Regions from separate parts of the Bradyrhizobium sp. LB13.1 genome, predicted to be linked through region 1. Evidence: predicted binding sites of a transcription regulator. Region 1 holds the regulator's gene; each other region holds the start of a gene.

Region 1 (7,478 bases):
CTCGCGCTGGGTCGCGGCATTGCCGGGCGCGATCGGCCGCATCCCGGCTTTCGGCATCGCGCCGCTGATCGCGGCGAGCCTGGGGATCATCGTGCTGGGCCTGTTGCGCACGCCGCTGCGCTGGTCCGGCGTACTGGTGCTGCTGGTCGCGATTCTCTGGGGGCTGTCGGTGCGGCAGCCCGACATCCTGATTGCCGGGGATGGCCAGAGCGTCGCGGTGCGGGGCAAGGACGGACATCTTCACCTGATCAAGACGAGCAAGGATAGCTTTTTGCTCAAGGAGTGGTTGGCTGCCGACGCCGATCCGCGCGATGCCGCCAGCACCTCGCTGGCGGCCGGCGTGTCTTGCGATGAATCCGGCTGCGTGACGCCGCTCGCCGATGGGCGGCTGGTCGCGCTGGCACTGCGCATCGACGCGCTGGCGGACGATTGCAACCGCGCCGCGCTGGTGGTGACGGCACGTCCCGCGCCGCCCGATTGCGCCGCGATGGTGGTCGATCGACGGCGGCTCGCGAGCCAGAGCGCGCTGGCGCTGACGCAGCGTGGTGACGGCTTTGCAGTTCAGGCGGTGAGGGAAAGAGGCACGAGCCGTCCCTGGTTGCCGGCCGGCGCAGGCGAAGGTGATTTCGACGGCAGTCTTGCGCCGAAAAAGATCCCGCCACGCAGCAAGGACGCAACGCCGGCGGAAATCGATTTGCAAGCCGACGATTAATCGGATCGTGCGGAGAGATGCAGTGGGCTGGTGCATCCGATCGGATTCGCTGGACGCAAACCACACCACCTCGCCGGCCACGGCCGGCGATTGCAAATCAATCCTGGCCTCCGATCCCGTGGCCGGAGGGCGACCGTGTCAGCCGATCGGCAGGCGCGTGATGGTCGGCTGCCTGTCGGCCATGATCTGCGGCTTGTGCTCGCGCTCGCCGGCCGGCAGCGTCACCGGCAGTTGCAGCACGGTCGCGCGCTGTCCTTCGACAAGCTGGGTCACCAGCACGTATTTGCCGTCGGGGAATTCGATCGCGTCATGATGGCGGTCGGGAATGTGCGGATCGATCTTGCCGAACTTGCCGACACGGGAATTGATCGTGCGTGTCCAGATCCAGCGATTATCGTAGCGGATGTTGTCGGCGAAGGCGAGCTCCGTTCCCGGCAGCAGGCAGACGGCCACAGTCGGATCGGCTGCGGACGCAAAACCACGCGTCGAGGTGCCGCGGAAGGTTGTCGTGACGACCGTCTCGCCGACTTCGGCGGGGCGCGACGCGATGGCATGCAGGCTGTAGTCACACATCGGGTGCTCCTCATGCTGGGATAGCAACCGGCGTCTCTTATCGAGGCGCAGGCCCCTATCAGAGTGGAAACACACAAGCCTCTGCTTGGTTATGGGCAAATCTGCGGCTGGTTTCCGCACGCCGCGATCACATTATCTTTCCCGAATCGGCGAGGAACAAAGCCTGCTCCTGGGCATTTCGGTCGCGCACGTCAGCGGCCGGAGATGCCCTTGCGCATGACGTCTCCTCAAACCGGAACGCCGCGAAGCCTCTGGGATGCTTGGTGCGGCGTGTCGAGGATGGGCCGCCGGAGAAGCGGCCGGATAATCTGTGCAGAACCAGGATGACTATCCAGCCGGAGCGGGCAATCCGTCCACTCCAATTGGTATTGCGTGACTGCCGTACGGGCTCAGTACTTTCGGTACAGCCCGATCAGCTTGCCCTGAATTTTTACCCGGTTCGGCGGCAGGATGCGCACCTCATAGGCGCCGTTGGCGGGCTCGAGCGCGATCGATGCGCCGCGGCGGCGGAAGCGCTTGAGGGTTGCTTCCTCGTCGTCGATCAGCGCCACCACGATGTCGCCGGTATCGGCGCTCTCGTTGCGCTGGATCAGCGCCATGTCGCCGTCGAGGATGCCGGCCTCGACCATGGAATCGCCGCGCACTTCGAGCGCGTAGTGCTCGCCCGAGCCAAGCATGTCAGGCGGTACGCTGATAGTGTGGCTGCGGGTCTGCAACGCCTCGATCGGTGTGCCGGCCGCAATCCGGCCCATCACCGGCACCGCGACCGGACGTTCACCATCGTCCGCGGGCAGGCTGGAGCTCGCACGTACCTTGCCGAGATTGCCCTCAATGACGCTCGGCGTGAAGCCGCGGCGGCTGCCGGCGGCGGCCTGGAGCTCGGGCAATTTGATGACCTCGATCGCACGGGCGCGGTTGGGCAGGCGTCGGATGAAGCCGCGCTCCTCGAGCGCCGTGATCAGGCGATGGATGCCCGACTTCGAGCGCAGGTCGAGCGCATCCTTCATCTCGTCGAAGGAGGGCGGCACGCCGCTTTCCTTCAGACGTTCATTGATGAACCGCAGAAGCTCGTATTGTTTGCGCGTTAACATCTCGACCAAAGTCTCCCGGTTGATGTCGTTCGATTCCGAGACGCTGAATTCAGCAATAAGCCGCTACACGCTCGAAACAAATCATGAACGGACACTATATGTTCGATATGTGTTCCGCAACTGCTTAATTTACCGTGAACAGAGCGAAGTTCGCGGAACATGCGTTGTCGGGGCGCTCACACGGGGAGCCGCAACACCTCGCAAGGTGTGCCTGCTTCGGCTTTCGGCGCGAACGGTGCGCGCACGAGAAGTACCTGTGCCGCAGCGAGATTCGCAAGCAGCGAAGAGTCCTGATGGTTGACGGGAAGGGCAACGCGCGTGCCGTCGTCGCGCTCCTCCAGATGCGCGCGCAGATAGTCTTCCCGCTGGTCGTTGGCGCCGACGTCGCGGCCGAGCACGGCGCGCTCGCGGCGATGGTGAATCACTGAACGGCCCGAGAGAGCGCGAATCAGCGGCACCAAGAACAGGAAAGCGCAGACGTAGGACGACACGGGATTGCCCGGCAGGCCGATCACCTCCATCGCGCCGAGCCGCCCGTGCATCATCGGCTTGCCCGGCCGCATCGCGATCTTCCAGAACGCCATCGTTATGCCTTCGTCCCTCAGCGCCTGCTGGACCAGATCGTGGTCGCCGACCGATGCGCCGCCGGTCGTGATCAGGATGTCGGCTCCGCTCTCGCGGGCGCGTCGAATGCCGACGGTGGTGGCCTCCAGCGTGTCGGTGGCAATACCGAGGTCGATGGTCTCGGCGCCCTCGCTGCGAGCGAGAGCGTGCAGGGCGTAGCCGTTGGAATAGACGATCTGGCCGTGACCGGGCGTGGTGCCCGGCATCACCAGCTCGTCGCCGGTGGCGAGGATCGCGACCTTCGGACGTCGGCAAACGGAGAGGTGCGGGTGATTCATCCCGGCCGCAAGCGCGAGGTCGCGCTCGGTGAGACGGCTTCCCTTGCGCAGGAGCACGTCGCCGTCACGGAAATCGACACCGGCGGGCCGGATGTGCCGTCCGGCGATCGCGGCTTCCTTGATCGTGATGCGCTTGCCGTCGGCGACCGTGTCCTCCTGGATCACGACGGCGTCGGCGCCGTAGGGAACGACGCCGCCGGTGAAGATCCGCACGGCCTCGCCGGCGCCGACTGTTCCCGCGAACGGCCGACCTGCCGCGACCTCGCCGATGACGGTGAGCTTCGAATCGATCGTCGCGGCATCGGCCGCACGCACCGCGTAGCCATCCATCGCCGACATCGCCTGTGGCGGCTGCGTGCGCCGGGCCGCGGCGTCGCGCGCGAGCACGCGATGGTAGGCTTCGTCGATGGCAACCATCTCTTCGGGCAGCGGCTCTGCACCCGCCAGCACCGCGGCAAGCGCGTCAGAAACCGGCATCAAGGCCACGGCGAAAACTCCTGCTCGGCACGTTCGGGCGAATGTTCCGCAAGTCTTCTAGCCGAGCGCGGGCGCAGAGGCAAAAACAGCTGAGCGGGGACAGTCATCCCGCTGCTTCACATTGTTCTGGAAGGCAAGATCAAGCCCGTCGCGGCATGATCCGAGGAACGAGACAGATCGGCAGGAGAGTGACCATGGCAGGGACGAGATGACGACCGCCCCGGCCAGCACCGATCAGGTCGCTGTCTGCTCGGGACTTACGTCGGGCGCCTTCGGCCCCTGATCCTTGTCGGGAAGCGGATCGGCCTGGGATTTCAGGTCGGCGGCCTTGCTCACGAGCTTGGCGGAAAGGGCCGAGTCTGAGGTTGTCCTGGCGAATTCAAGAAGAAGAGAGGCCTGCTTGGTGAGGTAGGTCTTGCCCAACACGATGATGCATCCGTCCGTAGAAGTCCCAACGGACTCAAGAGTCCGGAGGGTGGCATTCCGTTCCCGGAACTCTGTCTAAAAATGCACAAAGTGTTTTGGTTCCTCGTCCCCGGGGTGAAATTGTTCCGGATCGGCAGGTCGGCTTGCCTGGCAATGTGCTGGGGCGGGCGGTCAAATCCCCAGCGCCTTGAGGGCGATCCCGACGTCACGCGGCGAGATCACATGCACCGCCGTCATGCCGCGCGCCCGCGCGCCTTTGATGTTCTCGGCAAGATCGTCGAAGAACACGATACGCTCGGCGGGCACGCCGATCGCAGCAATGACGTGGTCGAAGGCCTCCGCATTCGGTTTGCGCAGGCCGATGCTGGACGACAAATACAGCTCGCGGAAATGGCGGAGGACGTCGGCATATTCCTTCGAGAAATAGTCCACGTGCGGCCGGTTGGTATTGGAGAAGACGTAGAGCGGCATCTGCTTCGCTGCCCGCGGCAACAGCTCGGCGATATCAGGCATTTCGCCGGTGAAGATCGCGTTCCAGCCTTCCAGGAACTGCGCGTCCGAAATGCCGATTCCGAGCGAATCTCGCAACGAGGCGAAATAGTCCTCGTCACTGAGCTTGCCCACCTCGTGCAGCCGATAGGCTTCGCTGTCCCGCACGTAGCGCGCGACGATGGCATCGGGCTCGCAGCCAGCATGTCCCGCCCAGCAGGCGATCGCCTTGGAGAAATCGATATCGAGCACCACGCGGCCGAGATCGAACAGAAGCGCATCCGCGCTGCCGGGAGAGAGCGATGTCATAGCGTCCTTTCACTCAGTATCGATATGGCTCGTGGTCGAACAGCGGAAACGCGCTGAACACGCTCGGCGCGTTGGTTGCGGTCGCTGCATGGAGGCAGGATTTGTCGACCTCGGCGAACGAAGTCGCACCCAGCAAGCCGAGGCAACGCAGCACTTCGTCCTCGAGCAGCTCCAGCATGCGCGCCACGCCGGCTTCGCCGGCCGCCGCCAGTGCCCAGCATTGCAGCCGGCCGATGCCGACGAGGTCGGCGCCCGCCGCGATCGCCTTGACGATGTCGGTGCCGCGACAGACACCGCCATCGACCATGATTTTGGCGCGGCCCTTCACTGCATCGACGATCTCGGGCAGCACGTGCATGGCGCCGCGACCGTGATCGAGCTGACGGCCGCCATGGTTGGAAACGTAGATCCACTCGACGCCGTGATCGATCGCGATCAGCGCGTCCTCTGGCGTCGCGATGCCCTTGAGGATCAGCGGGATCTTGAACTTGTCCTTGATCATCTTCACCGTCCGCCACTCCAGGCCCTTCTGGAAATCGCCGCCGGTGGCGCGCAGGCGGCTCTCGCGAACGTACCGCTTGGCGATGTCACGCTCGCGACGGCTGTAATGGGCGGTATCGACGGTCAGGCAGAAGGCGGCATAGGCGTTCTTCTCGGCCCGGCTGACAACGTCGGCGACGAAGGCATCGTCGCCGCGCACATAGAGCTGGTAGAGGCGCAGCGCGCCAGGTGCCGCCTCGGCGGTCTTCTCGAGGCCGGGCTCGGACACCGAACTCAGCATGTGCGCCGCACCGAAAGTGCCGCAGGCGCGTGCCACGCTCGCCGCGCCATCCGGATCGAAGATTTCGAGCGCGCCGACGGGGGCGAGCACCACCGGCAGGCGCATCTTGCGGCCGAATTGCTCGACCGAGCCGACGACCTTGCTGACATCGCGCAGCACGCGCGGGCGGAAGGCGATTTCGTCCAGCGCCATGCGGTTGCGACGCATCGTGGTCTCGGTCTCGGCGGCGCCGACGATGTAGTCCCAGGCGTTCTGGTTCAGGTTGGCACGCGCCTTGCGGATGAATTCGTGCAGGTTCTGGAACGGCTCGGCGCTGGCGCCGAGTTCGACGTTCCTCTCCGGCCGGGTGCGGGGCGCGTCATTCATTGTTGTCCTCCCGAGAATTTGAACTCTTATTGTCATCGCCTATCGTGTCCGGCCCTCCAAAACCATCCTAAAATCGCATAGCTGCGAGGCGTGGGCCGGCGGACCGATTCCCGTCTTGCGCGAAACGGTTTCGGAACGTTGCCAAAAGTTTAGGCTCGGGCGAAGGGATTTTTTACGGTCTAGCCGCCGGCGTGGTATCTCGGCCTTGAAGAAACCAGAATGGTATTGTGAACAGCGGGCTGGATCGCCATTTGCATGGCGCAGCCGAAGCCCAAAGCAAAAAGGCCTGTCTATCCATGCGGAAAACCCTGCTGTTCCCCTTGGGCGCGCTCACCGGCGCGTGTCTGACCCTTTTGGTAGCCAGTCCGCACGGCGGCGTATGGGCAGCACGGGCGGCAGCGAGCGCGGATGACGCCTATTCCCAGCTCAATTTGTTCGGCGAAGTATTCGAGCGGGTGAAGGCGAGCTATGTCGAGAAACCCGACAATGCCAAGCTCATCGAAGGTGCGATCACCGGCATGGTGACCGCGCTCGATCCGCACTCGCGCTACATGAACGACAAGGCCTGGACCGAGATGCAGGAGACCACCTCCGGCGAGTTCGGCGGGCTCGGCATCGAGGTCACGATGGAGGATGGCCTCGTCAAGGTCGTCTCGCCGATCGACGACACTCCGGCGTCCAAGGCCGGCATCATGTCGGGCGACCTCATCAGCAAGATCGACGGCGACGCCGTGCAGGGCATGACACTCGAGCAGGCCGTCAACAAGATGAAGGGCCCCGTCGACACCCAGACCAAGCTCACGATCGTGCGCAAGGGGGCCGACGCCCCGCTCGACGTCGCGATCAAGCGCGAGATCATCCATGTGCGCCCCGTCCGCTTCCACGTCGAGAACGGCGATATCGGCTATATCCGCGTCTCCTCATTCAACGAGCAGACCACCGACGGCCTGAAGAAGGCAATCGCGTCGATCTCCAAGGACATCCCGCAGGAGAAGCTCGTGGGCTACGTGATGGACCTGCGCAACAATCCGGGCGGATTGCTCGACCAGGCCGTGTCGGTGTCGAGCGCGTTTCTGCAGCGCGGCGAGGTCGTCTCGACCCGCGGCCGCAATGCGGAAGAGACCCAGCGCTTTACCGCGCACGGCGGTGACCTCACCAAGGGCAAGCCGCTCGTGGTTCTGGTCAACGGCGGCTCGGCTTCGGCCTCCGAGATCGTGGCCGGCGCGCTGCATGACCACAAGCGCGCGACCATCATCGGCACGCGCTCGTTCGGCAAAGGCTCGGTGCAGACCATCATTCCGCTCGGTGCCCGCAACGGTGCGCTGGCGCTGACCACGGCGCGCTACTACACG
Region 2 (7,478 bases), 3.0 Mb from region 1:
AGCGCGATCCCTCGATCATCGTCGTCGTCGCCGACGTTGCCGATCTCTGGGCGCTGGAGCGGGCCAATGCCACTCAAGGGCGCTACCATGTGCTGGGCGCGACGTTGTCGCCGCTCGACGGTGTCGGCCCGCAGGACCTCACCATCGAGGCGCTGGTGGCGCGCGCGCATGACACGCAGGTGCATGAAGTCATTCTGGCGCTGAATGCCACCGTCGACGGCCAGACCACGGCGCATTACATCACCGACCTGCTTCAGGACGCCAACGTAAAAGTAACCCGGCTCGCGCATGGTGTGCCGGTCGGCGGCGAGCTTGATTATCTCGATGAAGGTACGCTATCGGCCGCGATGCGGCAGCGCACCTTGTTCTAGCCATCCAGACTTACGGAACGAACGACATGACGAAACTTTTCGCCACACGATGGGCTTTGGTCGCAACGATGATGACGCTGGGGACACCGGCTATCTCCGCGCAGCAGGATGACGGGGCTCCGCCGCCGGCGAAGCCCGGCAAGCTGATCAATGCCGGCGAGGTGCTCTCGGGCGAGCTGAACACGATGAAAGTGCGCGACGTCAAGAACGTCGGCAAGCGGGTTGCGACCTACCAGATCACCACCGAACCGCGCCGGCTGCCGCCGCCGAGCGGGCTGTGCAATCTCGAGACCGGGCCCGAAACCTTCCAGCTCGTTCCCAGCGGCGACGCGCAGGCCGCACAGCTGAAGACGTTCGCCGGCAAGGAGATCTCGGTCAAGGTCGACGAAATCGCCTGCGCCAGCGATCCCGGCCAGATGAGCGAAGCCGTGATCACGAAGTGGAGTTTGATCAAGAAGCAGTAGGGCCTCCGTCGTCATTGCGAGGAGCTCTTGCGACGAAGCAATCCAGACTGTCTTCGCGGCGGCAGTCTGGATTGCTTCGCTTCGCTCGCAATGACGATTGCGTTCGAGACTAAACCCTTATCGGGCCCAGCGCGTCAAAGTGCCCGCGCTTCTGCAGCCAGACCAGCAGCACTAGGCTCGGGATCGCCACCAGCATGCAGATCACGAAGAACAGCGGCCAGCCGGTCGTATCCGCCACGAAGCCGGCGCCTGATGAGAGATAGGTCCGCCCCACCGCGGCAAGCGCGGTGAGCAGCGCATATTGCGTCGCTGTGTGCAGCGGGTTTTGGCAGAGTGCCGAAAGATAGGCGACGAAGATCACCGTGCCGATGGCGCTGGTGAAATTCTCAGCTGTGATGGCGAAGGCGAGCGCCCATTGGCTGGTGCCGACCAAGGCCAGCCAGGAGAAGGAAAGGTTCGCGAGCGCCTGCACCACGCCGCCGATCCAGAGGCTGGTCGCAAGCGAATAGCGCCGCGCGACGAAGCCGCCGGCAAAGCCGCCGATCAGCGTCGCCGCGAGGCCGACGCCCTTGACGATTGCCGCATAGTCGTTGCGGGAGAAGCCGAGGTCGATCACGAACGGCGCGGTCATCGTTCCGGAGAAGGCGTCGGTGAACTTGAACAGCACGACGAAGGCGAGCGCGGCGAGCGCGTCCTTCCGCGTCAGGAATTCCGAGAAGGCGCCGATCGCCGCGCGCAGCACGCGTGCGAACGCGGTCTCCGTTTGCGTCGCGGCTTCCGCCCGCACCGACTGCTCGGGCTCGGTCGCGACCAGTGCGGTGATCGTCCCGATCAGCACCATTCCCGCCATCACTACATAGCCCCACATCCAGGCCGATGTGCGGGTGATGCCGGTGCTCTCGAAACCCGAAACGATGAACAGCGCACCGGCCGTCGAGACCAGCATGCCGATGCGATAGGCCGCGACATAGGACGCCATGCCGGCGGCCTGCTCGCTCTCCGGCAGGCTCTCGACGCGGAAGGCGTCGACCACGATGTCCTGCGTCGACGAGGTCGTCGCCACCAGCAATGCGCCGAGCGCGACGAAGAACGGCGAACGCGCGGGGTTCGGTGAGCGCCAGCAGCAGGATCGCGACGATCAGCAGCGATTGCGAGAACAGCAGCCAGCCGCGCCGCCGCCCGAACGCGCGCGTGAACAGCGGCACGTGCAGCGCGTCCACCAGCGGCGCCCACAGGAATTTCAGCGTGTAGGGCGTGCCGACCAGCGCAAACAGCCCGATGGTTTTGAGATCGACGCCAGATTCCCGCATCCACACCAGCAGCGTCGAGCCCGACAGCGCCAGCGGCAGCCCGGACGAGAAGCCGAGGAACAGCACGATCAGCACCCGCGGTTGCAGGTAAACGGCAAGGCTGTCACGCCAGGAGGAGGGCGCGTCAGCGGTGGCGGAAGAGGTCGCGTCGGGTGCGGTCATGGGAGGGTGTTAGCAGATTCTGGCGGCCACAAGCGAGGTGTCGTCGCCCGGCTTGACCGGGCGATCCAGTATTCCAGAGGCAGGGGTTATGGGGGACCTGCTATCTCCGGATAAAGATCATTCCAGTCCGGATTGTCTTTCTCGATCAGCGCGATCTTCCATGCTCGCTTCCATTTCTTGAGTCGCTTCTCGCGCCTGATCGCGTTCTCGGGATCATCGAACTGCTCGAAGTAGACGAGCCTGATGACGTCGTACTGCTCTGTGAAGCTCTCAATCAGCTTTGATTTGTGTTCCGCTACCCGGCGGATGAGATCATTGGTCACGCCGATATAGAGGGTGCCGCCGATCTTGCTAGCGAGTATGTAGACGTAGTAGCTGCGTGTTCCCATTTGGCGTCTCTGGAATACTGGGTCGCCCGGTCAAGCCGGACGACGACAGCCGAGATTGTGGCGGCAGTCCCGAACAGGTCACTCCCCCGCCTGGAGCTTTCTTGGGAACAGCTCCGGCGCGCCGGTCGTCACCAGATGCGGGCCTTCGGGTGCGTCGGTCTTGCTGAAATCGAGCTCCTCGATCCGGCCCGCGCGCTTCTCGATCTTGTCGGCGGAGATCAGCACCTGCCGCACGTCCTCGTTCGCGTCGGCAAAGTGCTTCTGCAATTTCACCACGCGATCCCTGAGGCGGCCGAGGTCGTCGCCGAGCTTGATCACTTCGGTGCGGATCTGGTCGGCGGCATCGCGCATGCGCGCGTCCTTCATGATCTGCTGCATCACCTGGATCGCCAGCATCAGCAGCGAGGGCGATACCAGCACGACACGGGCGCGATAGGCCTTCTGGATCACATCGTCGAAGCCGTCATGGATCTCGGCATAGACCGATTCCGATGGCACGAACATCAACGCCATTTCCTGGGTCTCGCCGGCGACGAGATATTTTTCGGCGATGTCGCTGACGTGCTTCATCACGTCGCCGCGCAGCCGCTGCGTGGCGACGCGCCGTTCCTCGTCGGTGCGGGCATCGTGCAGCGCAGTCATCGCTTCCAGCGGGAATTTCGCGTCGATGCAGAGCGGACGCTGGTCGGGCAGGAACACGACGCAGTCGGGCCGCTTGCCGGTCGAGAGCGTGAACTGGAACTCGTAGGCCCCCTTCGGCAGACCGTCCTGGACGATCGCCTCCATCCGCGCCTGACCGAAGGCGCCGCGCGACTGCTTGTTGGCGAGCACGTCGCGCAAGGATGTCACCTGCGTGGTGAGGTCGGTGAGGTTCTTGTGCGCGCTGTCGATGATGCCGAGCCGCTCGTGCAGGGCGCGCAGGCTATCCATGGTGTTGCGCGTGGTGTTTTCCATCGATTGGCCGACGCGGTGGGTCACCGAATCCAGCCGTTCGTTGACCGCGCGCGCCATGTCGGCCTGGCGGCCGGCGAGCGTCTGGGTCATGGCATCGACCCGGCCCGAAGCCTCGCCCTGGGCGTGCAGCACTTGGCTCAGGCGCTCCTCGAGCTCGTCGGCGCGGATGGCGTTGGCGATCGCAAGTTCCGCGCCGCGCCGACCGGAGCGCGCGATCACGACGGCGATCGCCACCATCAGGATGAGGACGAGCGCGCCGAAGCCGATCAGCGCGTCCACGGTGCGCACCGGCCAGTCGCCGAGCATGAAAATGATCTCGTTCATGCCCCTGCTTCTAACCGATTCGCTTCGCGGCACGAACGAATAGCGAACATTTATGGTAAATGCCCCGTTAATTTTTACGGTTAACGAAACCTGAAGTTTTATGGTTAGCGGAAGGTTAACGGGGTTCCGGGCCGGATTGACCGCATCGGGCGCGCGGCTTAAATCGCGGCCATGGCCCTCAGAGAAATCATCATCCTGCCCGACAAGCAGCTGCGTCTGGTCTCCAAGCCGATCGAGAAGGTCACGCCGGAGATCCGCAAGCTTGCCGACGACATGTTCGAGACCATGTACGACGCGCCCGGCATCGGGCTTGCGGCGATCCAGATCGCGCAGCCGTTGCGGCTGATTACCATGGACCTTGCCAAGCCCGACCAGGACGGCGAAACCAAGCTCGAGCCGCGGGTCTTCATCAATCCGGAAATCATCGCCTCCTCCGAGGAGCTGTCGGTCTACGAGGAAGGCTGCCTGTCGATCCCCGAATATTACGAGGAGGTCGAACGTCCCGCGAAAGTGCGGGTGCGCTTCACCGATCTCGACGGCAAGGTGCACGAGGAGGACGCCGCAGGCATCTACGCCACCTGCATCCAGCACGAGATCGACCATCTCAATGGTGTGCTGTTCGTCGATTACCTGTCAAAACTCAAGCGCGACCGCGTGATCAAGAAGTTCGAGAAGGCCGCCAAGCGCGCGGAGTGAGGTTTAGTGCTGCCTCGTACTCCCCTGCACTCCCTCCCCCCTTGTGGGGGAGGGCGGGGGAGAGGGGTAGCCCAGGCGGAAGTCTGTCCATGATCCGAATCAAATGCGTGCCGCGAAAGCTCAAACCGAGAGAGCGCGTCGTGTGGCACCCCTCTCCCTAGCCCTCCCCCACAAGGGGGGAGGGAACGTACCGAGTGCTTGTCATGCCCCTCCGCCTGATCTTCATGGGCACGCCCGATTTCTCCGTGCCGACGCTGCTCGAGCTCGTCGCGCATGGCCACGACATCGCGGCCGTGTATACGCGCGCGCCGAAGCCCGGCGGCCGGCGCGGCCTGCAATTGCAGCCGACCCCGGTGGAAGAGGCCGCACGGAAACTCGGCGTTCCCGTGCTGACGCCGAAGACGTTGAAAACCGAGGGGGCGCTGGCAGAATTTCGTGCCTTCGACGCCGATGCGGCCGTCGTCGTCGCCTATGGCATGATCCTGCCGCAGGCGATCCTCGATGCGCCAAAGCTCGGCTGCTACAATCTGCATGCTTCGCTGTTGCCACGCTGGCGCGGTGCTGCTCCCATCAACCGGGCGATCATGGCCGGCGATGCCGAGAGCGGCGTGATGGTGATGAAGATGGATGTCGGACTCGATACCGGCGACGTTGCCATGGCCGAGCGCCTTGCAATCACTGACACCATGACTGCGGTCGATCTGCACGACCGCCTGTCCCGGCTCGGCGCCGATCTGATGGTGCGCGCCATGGCCGCGCTCGCCCGCGGCGGGGCTTCAGCTCAAGCAGCAGAGCGAGGACGGCGTCACCTATGCCGCCAAGATCGACAAGGCCGAAGCGCGGATCGACTGGACCAGGCCGGCGCGCGAGGTGCTGCGCCACATCCACGGCCTGTCGCCGTTCCCCGGCGCCTGGGCCGAGCTCACCGGGGTGAGCGAGAACGCGCGCGTGAAAATCCTGCGCTGTGAATTGGCGAAGGGTTCGGGTAGGCCGGGCGAGGTGCTCGACGATCACCTCACCATTGCCTGCGGCGATGGCGCAGTCCGCCTTATCGAGCTCCAGCGCGAAGGCAAGGCGCGCATGCAGGCCGCGGACTTCCTGCGCGGCGTGCCGCTGAAGACCGGCGCCAAATTCACCTGACGCTGTCATACCCCGCGAAGGCGGGGTATCCAGTACGCCGAGGCTTCTCGGTCGAACGGATAGGCTGCGGAGTACTGGATCGCCCGGTCGAGCCGGACGATGACAGCGAAACTGGACAAGATGCCACGCTACAAGCTCACCATCGAATATGACGGCGCGCCGTTCTTCGGCTGGCAGGTGCAGGAGACGCTGCCGTCGGTGCAGGGCGCGCTGGAGGCTGCCGTCAAGGCGATGACCGGCGCGGATGCGCGCGTGCACGGCGCCGGGCGCACCGATGCCGGCGTGCATGCGCGAGGCCAGGTCGCGCATGTCGATATCGACAAGCAGTTTCCGCAGGGCCGTTTTCGCGACGGCTTGAATGCGCATCTGCGCCCGCATCCGGTTGCGGTGCTCGAGGCGGAGATCGTGCCTGATACCTTCGAGGCGCGCTTCTCGGCCGTGAAGCGTCACTACCGCTACCGCATCGTCAACACCCGCGCCAATCTCGCGCTTGATGTCGGCCACGCCTGGCGCGTGCCGCGCCGGCTCGATGCCGATGCGATGCACGCGGCGGCGCAGCGCCTGCTCGGCAAGCACGATTTCACGACGTTTCGCGACACCGAGTGCCAGGCCAAATCGCCGGAGAAGACGCTCGACCAGCTTGACGTAGAGCGCGACGGCCGCGAACTGACGGTGATCACCTCGGCGCGCTCATTCCTGCACAGCCAGGTGCGCTCGATGGTGGGGTCGCTGATGTGGGTCGGCGAGGGACGCTGGACCGCCGACGATCTCTCCGCAGCACTCGCCGCGCGCAACCGCGCCGCCTGCGGCATCGTCGCCCCGCCGGACGGGCTGTATCTGATGAAGGTGGATTACTGAGAGGAGGGCGTTTGCTGTCTCCCCAGGCATGACGGCGGAGTGAGTAGCTGGCAGCAGAGCCTACCCAAAATACCTTGCCAAAATCCCGCGATACACCTGCGTGAGCTTCTCCAGATCCCTGACCGGCACGCGCTCGTCGACCTGGTGCATGGTCTGGCCGACCAGGCCGAACTCGATCACCGGGCAGTAGCTGGAGATGAAGCGCGCATCCGAGGTGCCGCCCGAGGTCGACAGCTCCGGCTTGCGGCCCGTCACGTCCTCGATCGCGGACACCGCGAGTTCGGTGAACGGGCCGGGCTTGGTTACGAACACGTTCGAGTTCGAGGGATCCCAGACGATGCGGGCGCGAATGCGGTTGCCGCAGGCTTTTGTCAGCCGCGTCTCGACCAGCTCGCGCAGGCTCGCCTGGCTATGGTTGTCGTTGTAGCGGATGTTGAATTTTGCGCGAGCCTGGCCGGGGATGACGTTGCTGGCGGTGTTGCCGACGTCCACCGAGGTGAATTCGAGGTTGGAGGCCTGGAACTGCGCGCTGCCATGGTCGAGCGGCTCGTCGGAGATCGCGACGATCAATCGCGAAATGTCCGGCACCGGATTCGCCGCTCGGTGCGGATAGGCGACATGGCCCTGCATGCCGTCGACGTAAAGCGTGCCGGATTGCGAGCCGCGGCGGCCGACCTTGATGGTGTCGCCGAGCGTCTCGACATTGGAGGGCTCGCCAAGCACGCAATGATCGAATTTCTCGCCGCGCTCGGCCGCCCACTTCAACAGCTTGATGGTGCCGTTGATGGAGACGTCTTCCTCGTCGCCGGT
Region 3 (7,478 bases), 1.6 Mb from region 1:
TTCTCCAAGCCGTTCCGCCGCCGCAGATACGGATGCACCATGTCGCCCTGGATCGGTCCCGGCCGCACGATCGCGACTTCGATGACGAGATCGTAGAAGGTCTGTGGCTTCAGCCGAGGCAACATGTTCATCTGCGCGCGGCTTTCGACCTGGAACACGCCGAGCGATTCTCCGAGGCACAGCATGTCGTAGACTTTGCGGTCGTCCTGCGGGACACTCGCCAAGAGCCAGCGCTTGCCCTTGTGCTGGTCGATCAGATCAAAACACTTGCGGATGCAGGTCAGCATGCCCAGCGCGAGCACGTCGACCTTCATCATGCTGAGCGCGTCGACATCGTCCTTGTCCCATTCGATGAAGGTCCGATCGTCCATCGCGGCGTTGCCGATCGGCACATAGGTGTCGAGCCGGTCTTGCGTGAGCACATAGCCGCCAACATGCTGGGACAGATGACGCGGAAATTCGATCAGCTCGGTCGCGAGCTCGACCGCGAGGTTGATCATGGAGTTTTGCGGATCGAGGCCGGCCTGCCTGACCTGCATGTCGTTGAGGCCCTTGCCCCAGCTGCCCCAGACGGTGTCGGCGAGTGCGGCGGTGACGTCCTCGGTCAGGCCCAGCGCCTTGCCGACGTCGCGGATGGCGCTGCGAGGACGATAGTGAATGACGGTGGCGATGATCGCGGCGCGGTGGCGGCCGTAACGGCGATAGACATATTGCATCACCTCCTCGCGCCGCGAATGCTCGAAATCGACGTCGATATCGGGCGGCTCCAGCCGCTCCTTGGAGATGAAGCGCTCGAACAGCAGATCGACCTTGGTCGGGTCGACCGAGGTGATGCCGAGCACGTAGCAGACCGCCGAATTCGCCGCCGATCCCCGCCCCTGGCACAAAATGTTCTGGCTGCGCGCGTAATGCACGATGTCGTGGACGGTGAGGAAGTAATGCGCGTATTTCAGCTCGGCGATCAGCGCGAGCTCTTTCTTCAGGGTGGCGCGCAGCTTGTCGTCGATCTCACCATCGAAATATTTGTCGACACCCGCCCAGGTCATATCTTCCAGATGCCCTTGCGCGGACTTCCCCGGCGGCACCGGCTCGTCCGGATACTGGTATTTGAGCTGGTCGAGCGAGAAGGTGATCTTGTCCGCAAAGCGCATGGTCTCCGCGATAGCCTCAGGGAAATCGCGGAACAGCCGCGCCATCTCCCTGGGTGTCTTCAGAAACCGCTCTGCATTGGCTTCCAGCCTCCGGCCGATCGCCTCGATCGTGGTTTTTTCCCGGATGCAGGTCAGCACGTCCTGGAGAGGACGGCGGCCGGCATCGTGATAGAGCACCTCGTTGGTCGCAAGCAGCGGCACTTTTGCTTTTGCGGCGAGATCATCGAGCTGCGCGAGGCGGCGCCGGTCGTCGCCGCGATAGATCAGGCTCGCCGCCAGCCACACGCCCTCGGCGCGGCTCGCCTTCAGCTTGGCGAGAATGTCCTGCGCTTGCGCCACATCGAAGCGATGCGGCAGCGTCAGGATCAGCAGCTGACCTTCGGAAAACGCAAGCAGATCGGCGAAGGTGAGATGGCACTCGCCCTTCTCGATCCGCGTGATGTCGTCGCCGCGCTTGCCCCTGGTGAGAAGCTGGCACAGCCGGCCATAGGCGGCGCGGTCGCGCGGATAGACCAGAATATCGGGCGTACCGTCGATAAAGACGATGCGCGTGCCGATCAGCAGCTTTGGCTTGTGCAGTACCTTGTCATTGTCGAGCTCCTTGTAGGCGCGCACTACACCGGCCAGCGTGTTGTGATCGGCGATGCCGATCACGGGAATGCCGAGGATACTGGCCTGATGCACATAGGCGCGCGGATCCGAGCCGCCGCGCAGGAAGGAGAAATTCGTGGTGATGCCGATCTCGGCATAAGCGGGCGTATTCATGCGAAGAGACCGTGCACATACCAACCGGGAGGAACGGGCTTGCCGTCGTCGTCGAAGCACTCCCCCTCGTAAAGACCGTCGCGAAAGATCCAGAAGCGCAGGCCCTCGGCATCCTCGATACGGAAATAGTCCCGCGTCAGTTGCTTGCCGTCCTGCCGCCACCATTCCATGGCGATGCGCTCAGGCCCTTCCACCCGCACCACCGCATGCTGCGCGCGGCGCCAGGTGAATTGATGCGGCGGGCCGTCGGGCACGGTCGCGAACGGAACCACGACCGGCTCGGGCTTGTCGAACAGCCGCAAGGGACGCAGCGGCGGCTCACTCTCGGTGCGCGCGGGCCATTCGGCCTGCATGGCCACGGCGAGATGATGCTGCGCCGGTGCGGCCAGCACCGCACATTCGGGGATATGGGTGTCCTGCGGCAGGTGCACGACGACGCGCTTTCCGCCGATGCGCGCGGCGATGCGGTCGATCAGCGCGGCGAGCTCGTCATTGTCGTGGACATGGGCGTCGAGATCGCGCTGCTCCTGCACCACGATCTCGGTGCGGCTCGCCGACAGCCGCACCATGTCAAAGCCGAAGCCGGGATCCAGCGGATCGGCGAGCGCGTCGAGGCGCTCGCGGAACAACCGGTCGACGACGGCGCTTCGCGTCACGGGACGCCCGGTCTCGACCATGATCGCGCGCACCGCGCCGTCGGTACGGAAGAAGGCGGCATCGAGCCGGCGCGCGCCCTTGCCTTGCTTCTCCATCGCCGCAATCAGCGTGTCGGCGAGCCGCGACAGCGTCATCGCGATCATGGTGTCGGTGGCGATCGGCTCGGCAAAGCGTTTTTCCACGATGTAATCGGGCGGCGGCTTTCGCGGGCTGATCGGCGCATCGCCCTGCCCCAGCGCATGCGCGAGCAGCGTGGAGAACCGCGCGCCGAACCGCGCCGTGATTTCATGTGGCTCGCGGGAGGCGACATCGCCGATCGTCTTCAGGCCGGCGCGACGCAAGCCCGTGGTGATGGCCTCGCCCGCACCAAGCGCGGACACCGGAAACCGGCTGATCGCCGCCGCCTCCCTGCCATCGGCGACGATGGTGCCCGTGACCTGGCGCGTCAGCGTGCGTGCGCAAACCGAGGTGCCGGCGATCGCCGCGCTGACGGCAAAGCCCTGGCGATCGAGGGCACGGACGAGGGTCTGCAACAACGCAGTCTCACCGCCGAACAGATGCGCACAGCCGGTGATGTCCAGAAACAGCCCGTGCGGCGGATCGAGCGCCACCAGCGGCGTGAAACGATCGCACCAGTCGGCGATGTCGCTGAGCGTCTTCGCATCGGTCACGACATCGGCGTCGAACACCTTTAAATCCGGACACATCGCCCGGGCATTGGCCAGGGGCTGGCCGATATACAGACCGAGACGCTCGGCGGCCTCGTCCAGCGCATGGATCACCAGCGCGCTGTTGTCCTTGGCAACGACGATGCTGGGCTCGTCTTTTTGGTTTGACGCGTTTTCTTCACGCGAACCGGTCCCCACTTCGCTTGAAAACGCTTTGCTTTTATGCAGTCCGGCGTTGCCAAAGAACCGCTGGATCCGGTCGATGGGCAGGCGCGGCAGCCACAGGCTGAGGATACGCCGGCGGTTCAGAGAACTGGCACTCATCACATTTCCATTCCATGATCCACCGGCCGCACGGGCCATGACGATTGCGCAGGAGCTCGGCATCGAAGCGCGGCGCGCCCCAGGCACTCCACACCGACCCCGGCGGCGAATGCGCCGCGCGCAGCATCCATCGTGTCTCCGCGGTCGATGGCAAAGGTTGCGCGGCCATCCGCAGCAACAGGCCAGTCACGCCTGAAGATTGCGCGGCCAGCGTCAGCTTGCGGCTCGCCACGAGATCGAACTGCCTGGTTTCGCCCCAGAGCTCGAGCACGACCGCACCCAGCGCATCGCAGGCGAGCGCATCGGCCGAGGTGCGCAGCGCGCTCTCCACATCGGCGGCGCGCACCATCACCATGCGGCGCGGATCGAGACCGATCTCGGCGAGCCCGCTCATCGACAGCGCGCCGGTTTCAATGTCTGAAAAATCCTGCCGCACCCATAGCAGCGGTTTGCGCGCCGTCACGCGCCCCGCAAGTCCCGTGACAAAGCCCGTCGCGGCCGCGCCCTGACGCCCTTCGCAAAACACCTCGTGGATCGCCGCGCGCGCGAGCCCGCCCTTCAACGCGCCGTCGGCCGCGCCGTGACCAAGCGCGACGCGATCGCGCTGATGCACGACCTCCGCCGTCTCGATGCGCTCGATCTGGCCGCGCAAGGTCGCAAGCGCGCTTGTTCGTGCGGTGGCGCATGATCCGCCAAAGTGTGAGCGGTTTGGCGACAAGATCATGCGCCCTCTTAAAAAGAAGAGCGCGATCGGACGCAAAACCGGCGACCACTTTTGCTGATCGCGCTCTGCATGCTCGCCGCTCCTTCAGGGATGATTGCCGGTGCTCTCAAAAGAGAACCAACGGCTGGCTCAATTGTTCATGGTATGTTCTAATATAAAGCTAACGGCGCCCCAGGAGTCAATCGAATTGGGACTCTTCGGGATTCATGAGCAGAATCAAAGGGATTCACACATGGACGTGCAACGCAAACTGGAGATTCTGGCAGACGCCGCCAAGTACGACGCGTCCTGCGCCTCCAGCGGCACCGAAAGGCGGGATTCCAGCGACGGCAAGGGCATGGGCTCGACCGCGCCCGGCATGGGCATCTGCCATTCCTATGCCCCGGACGGCCGCTGCATCTCGCTGCTCAAGGTGCTGCTGACCAACGCTTGCAATTACGATTGCCTCTATTGCGTCAACCGCGCCTCCTCCAACGTGCCGCGCGCCCGCTTCACCGTCGACGAGGTGGTCAAGCTGACGCTCGACTTCTACCGGCGCAATTACATCGAGGGGCTGTTTCTCTCCTCCGGCATCATCCGCAGCCCCGACTACACCATGGAGCACGTGGTGAGCGTCGCGCGAAAACTGCGCGAGCAGCATCACTTCCGCGGCTACATCCATCTCAAGACAATCCCGGAGGCCGACGATGCATTGATCTCCGAGGCCGGCAAATATGCCGATCGTCTTTCCATCAACATCGAGATGCCGGAAGAGGCGAGCCTGCAGCAATTCGCGCCCGAGAAAGACGTGCGCGCGATCCGCCGCACCATGGGCCGGCTGCGGCTGAAGCTGGACGAGGCCGAGGAAAACCGTAGCGCGAAAACGAAAGCCAGACCGCAGCGCTTCGCGCCGGCAGGCCAAAGCACGCAGATGATCGTCGGCGCCGACGCGGCCTCCGACCACACCATTCTCCACACCAGCGCCAATCTCTACGGCTCATACAGGCTGAGGCGCATCTACTATTCCGCGTTCAGCCCGATCCCCGACGCCAGCCGCGCGCTGCCTCTGCGCGCGCCGCCCTTGCTGCGCGAGCACCGACTCTACCAGGCCGACTGGCTGATGCGGTTCTACGGCTTCGATGTCGGCGAGATCGTCGACGACAGCGCGATGCTGCCGCTTGACATCGATCCAAAACTCGCCTGGGCGCTGCGCCACCGCGACCGCTTCCCGCTCGACGTCAACCGCGCCAGCCGCGAGGAATTGTTGCGCGTGCCGGGCTTCGGCACCAAGACGGTCGAGCGCATCATCGCGACGCGGCGCACGACCACCATCCGCGTCTCCGATCTCGCACGGCTGCATGTGCCCCGTAACAAGGCGCTGCCGTTCATCGTCCTCAGCGATCACCGGCCCACGCCGCATCGCCTCGACGAGGCACGGCTGATCGAACGGTTCAAGCCGAAGGCAACGCAACTGGGATTTGGCTTCTGATGCAGTACATCACCCTCGACACCGAAACCGATTTCGACGGCTGGCGCAAAGCCGCGCGTGCGCTCGTGCTTCATCAGGTGAAGCCGGCCGATATCACCTGGGCCGTGCAGGGCGGCGAAGCGGAGCTGTTCGCGCCGCCCCCGCCGTCTCCGCTGCCGGAGGGCGGCAATGGCACCTTCAACGTGCCGGCAAAATTCGTAGAACTCGCCAAGGCCGCGATCCTCCATCGCGATGGCGAGCGTTTTTCGATCCTCTATCGCCTGCTGTTTCGGCTGAAGGGCAATCACGACCTCATCGAGGTCGCGACCGATGCAGATGTCGCGCAAGTCACGGCCATGGCAAAGGCGGTCTATCGCGACGGGCACAAGATGCACGCCTTCGTGCGCTTTCGTGAGATCGGCCGGGAACGCGAAGCACACTACGTCGCCTGGTTCGAGCCGGAGCATCATATCGTCGAGCTCGCCGCGCCGTTCTTCGCCAAACGTTTTGCCGACATGCCATGGTCGATCCTGACGCCGGATCTCTGCGCACATTGGGACGGCCACGCGCTCTCGTTCACCTCTGGCGTCAGCAAGAGCGAGGCGCCGGGCGAAGATCGGCTGGAGGAAACCTGGCGGCGTTACTACGCCAGCATCTTCAATCCGGCCCGCCTCAAGGTGAAGGCGATGCAGGCCGAGATGCCGAAGAAATACTGGAGGAACCTGCCCGAGGCGTCGATCATTAAGCCTCTGATCGAGGACGCCGAACGCATGACCGGCGCCATGATCGCCAATGCCGCAACCGATCCACACAAGCCTCATAAGCGACCGGAGGCTCCGATGAAACGTAAGTCCGCCACCGACGATCTCGAAGCGCTCCGCGAGGAGGCTGCGCATTGCCGCGCCTGCCCGCTCTACAAGGACGCGACGCAGACCGTATTCGGCGAAGGCCCGAAGTCCGCCAATATCATGCTGGTCGGCGAGCAACCCGGCGATAAGGAAGATCTCGCCGGCCATCCCTTCGTTGGTCCGGCCGGCCAGATGCTGGACCGGGCACTGGCGGAAGCCGGCGTCGACCGCAAGAAGGTCTATGTCACCAACGCGGTGAAACACTTCAAATTCGTGCCGCGCGGCAAAATCCGCCTGCATCAGAAGCCGAATACGCCGGAGATAAAGGCCTGCCGGCAATGGTATGAGCGGGAAGTCTCCGTAATCCAGCCCGATCTCATCGTCGCGATGGGCGCGACTGCCGCGCAGAGCGTGTTCGGCAAGATCACCCCGATCGGCAAGACCCGCGGCCGGCTGATCGACCTTCCCGACGGTCACAAGGCCCTGGTGACGGTGCACCCGTCCTATTTGCTCCGGCTGCCCGATCCGGAAGCCAAGGTGCTTGAATATCAGCGCTTTGTCGAAGATCTAAAAATCGCCGCTAGTCTGCAGAAGAAAGCGGCGCGCGCCGCCTAAATACAGGCGGGAAAACGCGTTTCATGCGCCGCTTGTCATCCAGCCTTCAAATCCATCGGGGACAATAGCCCTTACAGAGCTAAGGGGCGTCCAGACATGACCGATGTTGCATTCGACCACGCGGTAGCCCCTCCCGCGCCGATCCAGCCGGCCTCGCGGCCAAATCTCGACAAGGGCTTCAATCCGCTGACGATGATCCTGTTCTTCGGCATCTTGGCCGCGGGCCTGCTCTATGTGGCCTACAGCATCTATTCCGATGTCGATGCGACCGGTACCAGG

The links. The regulator LexA, encoded in region 1, represses DNA repair genes until DNA is damaged. The targets are predictions, from matches to a motif close to TGTTCNNNNTGTGTTCNG.
Region 2: ACVWYI_RS37250 (DNA recombination protein RmuC) is a predicted target of LexA. The motif match lies at 4,006-4,023, and genes of this name have one in related genera.
Region 3: ACVWYI_RS14560 (putative DNA modification/repair radical SAM protein) is a predicted target of LexA. The motif match lies at 4,424-4,441, and genes of this name have one in related genera.

The regions. Positions count from the first base shown of each region.
Region 1 covers NZ_JBSRYQ010000001.1:4,685,324-4,692,801, reverse strand. Annotated here, with positions in the region: partial or broken gene ACVWYI_RS22340 (ComEC/Rec2 family competence protein) at 1-712, shown strand, start outside; gene ACVWYI_RS22335 (hypothetical protein) at 851-1,285, opposite strand; gene lexA (transcriptional repressor LexA) at 1,675-2,376, opposite strand; gene ACVWYI_RS22325 (molybdopterin molybdotransferase MoeA) at 2,553-3,764, opposite strand; gene ACVWYI_RS22320 (hypothetical protein) at 3,990-4,181, opposite strand; gene ACVWYI_RS22315 (HAD family hydrolase) at 4,353-4,979, opposite strand; gene ACVWYI_RS22310 (alpha-hydroxy acid oxidase) at 4,993-6,126, opposite strand; gene ACVWYI_RS22305 (S41 family peptidase) at 6,423-7,478, shown strand, end outside.
Region 2 covers NZ_JBSRYQ010000001.1:7,660,140-7,667,617, reverse strand. Annotated here, with positions in the region: gene recR (recombination mediator RecR) at 1-371, shown strand, start outside; gene ACVWYI_RS37265 (hypothetical protein) at 398-835, shown strand; partial or broken gene ACVWYI_RS37260 (AmpG family muropeptide MFS transporter) at 945-2,307, opposite strand; gene ACVWYI_RS37255 (GIY-YIG nuclease family protein) at 2,394-2,696, opposite strand; gene ACVWYI_RS37250 (DNA recombination protein RmuC) at 2,775-3,974, opposite strand; gene def (peptide deformylase) at 4,146-4,670, shown strand; partial or broken gene fmt (methionyl-tRNA formyltransferase) at 4,874-5,810, shown strand; gene truA (tRNA pseudouridine(38-40) synthase TruA) at 5,931-6,668, shown strand; gene dapE (succinyl-diaminopimelate desuccinylase) at 6,729-7,478, opposite strand, start outside.
Region 3 covers NZ_JBSRYQ010000001.1:3,084,502-3,091,979, reverse strand. Annotated here, with positions in the region: gene ACVWYI_RS14575 (error-prone DNA polymerase) at 1-1,916, opposite strand, end outside; gene ACVWYI_RS14570 (Y-family DNA polymerase) at 1,913-3,565, opposite strand; gene ACVWYI_RS14565 (ImuA family protein) at 3,462-4,127, opposite strand; gene ACVWYI_RS14560 (putative DNA modification/repair radical SAM protein) at 4,522-5,757, shown strand; gene ACVWYI_RS14555 (UdgX family uracil-DNA binding protein) at 5,757-7,199, shown strand; partial or broken gene ACVWYI_RS14550 (inorganic phosphate transporter) at 7,296-7,478, shown strand, end outside.